2 regions of the Calidifontibacter terrae genome follow, and region 1 is predicted to be linked to the other one. Evidence: predicted binding sites of a transcription regulator. Region 1 holds the regulator's gene; the other holds the start of a gene.

What was found. The regulator LexA, encoded in region 1, represses DNA repair genes until DNA is damaged. The targets are predictions, from matches to a motif close to TCGAACANNTGTTCGA.
Region 2: the regulator LexA is predicted to act here: its motif matches at 1,400-1,415, upstream of ACYU98_RS15175 (HNH endonuclease signature motif containing protein).

Annotation. Positions count from the first base shown of each region.
Region 1 is NZ_BAAGZF010000006.1:257,193-260,543, reverse strand. It holds gene ACYU98_RS09435 (LysR family transcriptional regulator) at 1-512, opposite strand, end outside; gene ACYU98_RS09430 (Sir2 family NAD-dependent protein deacetylase) at 535-1,449, shown strand; gene lexA (transcriptional repressor LexA) at 1,481-2,203, opposite strand; gene ACYU98_RS09420 (LysM peptidoglycan-binding domain-containing protein) at 2,492-2,908, shown strand; gene nrdR (transcriptional regulator NrdR) at 3,263-3,351, shown strand, end outside.
Region 2 is NZ_BAAGZF010000015.1:66,387-69,737, reverse strand. It holds gene ribD (bifunctional diaminohydroxyphosphoribosylaminopyrimidine deaminase/5-amino-6-(5-phosphoribosylamino)uracil reductase RibD) at 1-939, opposite strand, end outside; FMN riboswitch at 1,088-1,220, opposite strand; gene ACYU98_RS15175 (HNH endonuclease signature motif containing protein) at 1,423-3,351, shown strand.

The DNA.
Region 1 (3,351 bases):
AGCAGCTTGGTGGAGACGAAGTCGTCCAACCTGTCGTCGTCGCGGCTGAGGTCGAGCCCCTCATAGGTGAAGGCGACAGCGACGTCGCACTCCCCAGCGCGCAGCGCGGCCAGAGACTCCGGCGGCTCGCCCTCGGCGAAGCTGACCTTCACCTCGGGAAAACGCTGTTTGACCAGCGAGAGCGCCCGCGGAACCAGGGTCGAGGACGATGACGGGAAGGCCATCAGTCGCACCCTGCCTGACTGCAGTCCGGCAATCGCGGCGACCTCGGACTCAGCGGCGCTGATGGCGCTGAGCACACTCGTGGCGTGCCGGGAAAGCACCTCGCCCGCTTCGGTGAGCCGGACGTTGCGACCCATCCGCTCGACCAGCGGTGTGCCGAGCCGTTCTTCGAGCCGGCGGACCATCTGCGAGATCGCCGGCTGGGAGTAGCCGAGGGCCGATGCAGCGGCGGTGAAGCTGCCCTCATCGGCGATGGCACGTATCACTCGGAGTCCAGCAGCGTCGATCATGGGGTCTAGCCTACAAAGCGATATGAGCCAGCACCCCACGATGACCAACAGCGCCCTTGAAGACGGGCAAGGAACTGAACCCGCAGCGGAGGACTTGCTGCGCGAACGAGTCGCTCTGGGCGGTGTATTAGCGCTGACCGGAGCGGGTTTGTCGACCGCATCCGGGCTGCCGGACTACCGCGGAGCCGACGGCGTACGCCGCGTGCAACCGATGACCGTCTCGGAGTTTCGCGCCACGGTCGAGGCTCGGCGTCGCTACTGGGCGCGGTCTTATGCCGGATGGGCCCGGTTCAGCGCCGCATCGCCCACCAGCGCCCACGCAGCGCTCGCCGACTTGGAACACCGGGGATTCATCGATCACACCATCACCCAGAACGTTGACGGGTTGGCGCGGGTCGCGGGCAGCCGCGCGGTGATCGAGTTGCACGGACGGCTGGACGAAGTGATTTGTCTGCGCTGCCGTACGACCGTCGCCCGGGAGTGGATGCAACAGGAGATCGAACGGCTGAATCCGGGTTTCGAGGCGGCCGTCGGTGACGCACGCAACGCGCCGTTGCGACCGGACGGTGACGTCGAGCTAGACGGGAGGTGGGACGCGCAGTTGCGTCTGGTCAGCTGTCCGATGTGCGGCAGTGACCTGCTGAAGCCACACGTCGTGATGTTCGGGGAATCGGTGCCGAGGGCGCTTGTCGAGCAGTGTTTCGCGCTGGTTGAGGCGGCCACAACGGTGGTCGTGATCGGGTCATCACTCGGGGTCATGTCGGGCTACCGCTTCGCGAGGCATGCCGTCAGACGTGACATCCCAGTCGTGTTGGTCAATACCGGATGGTCACGAGCAGAAGACCTCGCCACTGCGCATGTGCATCGCGACCTGCAGCAGGTGATGGTCGATCTGGCCACCCACCTGCCGGCCCGGCCAGTTGCGGCGACCAACTGAGGGAACCCGCTGACGGGTCCCGCCAGCCCGATCAGACGCGTCGCAGAACCGCGGTGACCTTGCCCAGGATGACGGCGTCGTCGCCGTCGATCGGGTCATAGGCGGGGTTGTGCGGCATGAGCCAAACCTTGCCGCTCTGGCGCTTGAAGGTCTTGACGGTTGCCTCGTTGTCGAGCATCGCGGCCACGATGTCGCCGTTGTCGGCGGTCGGCTGCTGGCGGACCACGACCCAGTCGCCATCACAGATCGCGGCGTCGATCATCGAGTCGCCAACCACCTTCAGCAGGAACAGGTCACCTTCGCCGACGATCTGTCGGGGGAGCGGGAACACGTCTTCGACTACCTCTTCGGCCAGAATCGGTCCACCAGCGGCGATCCGACCCACGACCGGAACGTACGTGGCCGCCGGGCGCTGATCGCCGACACCGGTCTCGTCGATCGCGTCCTCGTCGCCATCCGGAAGGCCCGCGTCGCCTCGACGATCCCGACGGTCGGCATCGCTCTCGGCGCTGATGACCTCCATCGCGCGCGGCCGGTTCGGGTCACGTCGCAAGTAGCCCTTGCGTTCGAGCATCGACAGTTGGTGGGCCACTGAACTCGGGCTGGTCAGACCGACAGCCTCACCGATCTCGCGAATGCTCGGCGGGTAGCCACGGCGCTCGACCGAGTTGCGGATGACCTCCAACACCTTGCGTTGACGGGTGGTGAGTTCGGCCCCGCCGTCGCCGTCGGGCAGGTGGTGAATCTTCGCCATGTCGTGGTCGTCCCGTCTGGTGGTTCGCGGTGTGTCTGGTCACTCGTGGAGCACGTCTACAGCTGTCGTTCGCCGGCCGCCGAACCGATGTTGTCGGTGGTCGGTAGTTAGCTGCGAAGCATGAATCGAGCGTATGCCGTCGGACCCAGTCTTTCAAACATGTGTACGACGCGTGTCTCGCCCAATTCGAACATTCGTGCTATAAATCGTACAGACGTCCGATCGCACACCTGTGCGAACGGCACTTGCACCTGGAGACACCCTTGGGTGTCGGGGATGGAGGAACCGATGAGTGCTGTGACTCACCTTGCTCAGCCGATGTCGACGCCGGCAATGGCGCCCTCAACGCGTCGGCCGCGGCGTCATCTGAAGCTGGTGCCGCCACTTACCGAGTCCCACGCGAGTGCCGGGCGCTTCGATGGTCGTGACGGTGGCATCCGGTTGACCGTGCGAGGCCGTCGGATGCTCGTCCTGGTCGGCCTCGTGGCCGTGCTGATGGCAGGTTTCGGGGTAGCTCGCGCGATGGCCGGACCCGCGGCCGCGACCGCGGGGGTCACCGTCGAGACGGGCCAAACACTCTCTGACGTGGCCCACCGCGCCTACCCCTCGTTGCCGATCAGTCAGGCCGTGGTGAAAGTGCAGTTGGCCAACGGTTTGAACTCCCTGCAGGTCCACGCCGGGCAACACCTGCTGCTGCCGCGATAGGCAGCAGGAGCGGTCTTATGCGATCGGACGACACGCCTCGGGCGGTCGTCCGATCGCGTCATTTTCAGCATCTGCCCTGGTCGTGAGCCGTGTTTCCGGGGCCTATTGCCAGGGCGGTCGATCGCCTCGAAACGCGACTCGCCGAGCTGTTGCATGTGGGGTCGGATCGGCCTAGTATCCCTATATCTAGTAGTTACACCGATGTAAGTCGCCCACATGTGGTCCCCACGTTGTCCACGACTTCTCCACCGGTTATCAACAGATCGACCTACTACAGAGCGATCCTGACCATCCCTTCCGGCTCGGGCATTTGCGTGCCCGTGTCCGGTTGCTCAGCCTCGAGAGGAGCCACCCGTGCACTGCCCGTTCTGCCGCAATGACGACTCGCGAGTCGTCGACAGCCGCACCAGCGAAGACGGCACCTCGATCAAGCGTCGTCGGCA
Region 2 (3,351 bases), on a different contig from region 1:
GGTCGGTCCGCCCTCGAGCAGGACGTCCCGAATCTCGCGGCGGTGCAGTTCATCAAGGACTTCACGCGGGTCATGGGTACGCAGGTGGATCGTTTCGACTCGACCGTCGAGCAATTGCGCGCCGGCGGGGAGGTCGCGGAGTCCGACGACGACGCGAAGCGGACTCGCCGCACTGCCCGTTGGTTGAGCCGCCGCGAGAGACGTTGGTTGAGCCGCCGCGAGGGACGTTGGTTGAGCCGCCGCGAGGGACGTTGGTTGAGCCGCCGCGAGGGACGAGCGGCGTGTCGAAACTTCCGGACCCGCGACCCGAACAGTCAATGCCGGGTTGTCGGCAATCGCAGTGCCGGTCCCCACCACGATCGCTCCGACACTCGCCCGTAGGCGGTGCGCATCGGCCCGGGCCGCCTCCCCGGTGATCCACCGCGAACTGCCGTCGGCGGCAGCACTGCGTCCATCGAGCGTTGCGGCGAACTTCCACGTCACGCGTGGCCGTCCGTGCAGCGCCGAAAACTCCCAACGCTCGTTCAACGCACGACTACGGTCCGCCACCTGGTGTGCCCGTTCGACCGATACACCCGCAGCGCGCAACCGCTCGGCGCCTCCCCCCGCCCGAGGCGAGGGATCCGCAGCCGCAAAGACGACACGCTCGACACCTGCCGCGATCAGCGCGTCGGCGCAGGCGGGCGTACGGCCGACATGCGAGCAGGGCTCAAGAGTGACGTAGGCCGTTGCGCCACGGGCCGATTCACCAGCCGCGCGCAGTGCCATCGCCTCGGCGTGTGGGGTGCCCGCACCACGATGGAAACCTTCACCGACAACCCGCTCCTCGCGAACAAGGACGCATCCGACGCGTGGGTTCGGATCGACAATTGGACCGCGTGCGGCCAACTCCAAGGCAGCATCGAGCCACCTGGTGTCGCTGGGGGTGATGGTGTTCATCGCCTCTCCCGGTCGTCCGTCATGGACGTGAACCGGGGGCGATGCAGACGCCAAGGGCCGCTCGGGTTCATCGATCCCGAACACCTGCAAGGACGTCAAGACCCTGCAGGCAACCCTGCGTCATCGACCGACGCCGAAGCATCGATCGATAGTGCGCCTCCCATCCGGACTTTAACCGTCGGTCCTGGAATTCCACCAGGTCAACCGGTCACCTCTTGCGAGGATCGCGGGTCGCGGACTATAACCGCCGGCTCAGAGTTTCACTGACCCCGGAGCACGTATCGCTGATCAGTATGCATCACCTTCCTGGACACGTCAGCAAGCACTCACCAGTCGGACATCGCAAGGCGCCTGCTCGGGCAGTCAACGTCGACGTTACCGGCGACCACCGACAACCTCAGAAATCACCAATTACGCTGAGAGCGAACGAAATTCACCGATGAACCTCTTCCTTCTCAATGGGAACAGGTGTACGATACGGAGATGAAACACGGCAGGAACACCGACCCCGAAGCGCCCATCCGGGCTGCCAAGGAATTCCTGCGAAACGTCCTGCACGAAGACGGCGTCGCCGAAGCCGTCGACGCCGCAACCAGCCCCACCCTGCTGCCCAGCATCGACCCCATCACCCGCCACCTGCTGATCATGGAACTACTCCAAGCCAGCCTGTACGACCGCCTCAAGAACCCCGACCCCTTCGACGAAGACACTGGGGACGACTACTGGTCCCCCGCCCCCATTCCAGCCCTGATGCATGCCGCCCTGGACGGCCGGGCCGCGGGTGAGCTTGTGGGAGCCGATGACCTCGACAGTGACGCCGCGAGGGTTGATGGTGCCGGTGTTTTTGGTGCCAGCGGTGATGACCGGTCCGGGGTCGCGCAATGGGCCCGCTACGAACAAGCAACCGTCTCCGCCCATCGCATCATGCAGATCTCCGGCGCCATCAGAACCCTGGCCGCCGCACGCTTCGCCGCCTACGACCCGCCTGCCGGCACCCCCGCGATGGCGCCCTCCGATTTCATCGAACATCCCGCCGACCACATCTCCCCATGGGCCGACTCCTACCTCGGTCCCGCCCTCGGCCTCGGTCCCTACCAAGCTGCCCGACTCATCGAAGAAGCTGCCTGGATGCGGACCCGCACCCCTAACCTCCTCGACGAAGTCGCCCACCAGGGACCCCGGCCACTTGGCGACAATGACGAGAACGGCGACCACACTGTCGCCGCGAGTCAGAGTCGCCGGTGCCGAGCGAAGGCTCGAAACGTGACCGGCCGTGCCGCAGCAGCCCCGATCAACCTCGACACCGTCGCCGCGATCGCCCGGGAACTCCAAGACGCCCATCCCGACACCTGCGAAACCGTTCAAGACGCAGTCCTGCGCCGCGGCATCCACCACACCACCCGTCGCGAAGCCGGCCGCTCCACCCGAACCCTCGTGACCAAACACGAAGCAGCCGCCGCCCGGAGCACCGCGAAAAAGACCACCGCCCAAAAAGAGGGCGTGTGGCTCGACCCGATCCCCGACCCCGGCTTGTCGCTACTCACCGCAATCCTGGACACCGAACGTGCCACCGCCCTGATGGCCGCTATCGAAGAACATGCCCACAACCTGCATACCCACGCCGGCGCGGTCGACAGCAACAGTCGCGACAGAGCCGATGACTCGGACCGACTCCTCGGTCAACACCGCACCGACGCCCTCTTCGAGCTCGCCATGCGCAACGTCACCCTCCATGCCAACCTCGACATCGTCGTCCCCAGCAGGGATAGCGGCTGCCACGAAGACAACGGCGACGAAGGTGGCCACGCATACGACCGTGATGAGACTGGCCACGAAGACAGTGCCGGCCAGCCTCGGACTGAGCCGCGAGTGGAGGCCGGGCTACCCGCCGAGTTCAGATCAACACCCGAACTCGCCAGCTCCCTCTCTCAGCCCGACGCCCTCGCGTTCCACCACACCGGTGCCCTGTCCCTCGGCGCGCTGACCCGCCTTTTGACAGCCTTGCCAGGCACCAAGGTCAGAGTCCGCGTCCGTACCCTCGACGACTTCACCAAGGACACGAGCACCAATCGCAGAACCAGTAGCAGCAGCGATGTCGCCGCCTACCGGCCCCGCGAATCGCTCCGCGACAAAGTGAGAGCTCGAGACCGAACCTGCCGCCACCCTGGCTGCAGCCGCCCGGCCCGCTACACCGACATCGACCACGTCACCCCGTGGCCAGCCGGTCGAACAACCCTGGCAAACCTGCACTGCCTCTGCCGTCGACACCATCGCGCCAAACATGCCGCGTGGCGAATCACCCTGCACCCCAACGGAATCGAAACCTGGACAACTCCCACCGGTCGCAGCTACACCAGCCGGCCAGGCCTGTTCGACGACCTCGCCCACATGAACTTCCCCGACCTCACCTGA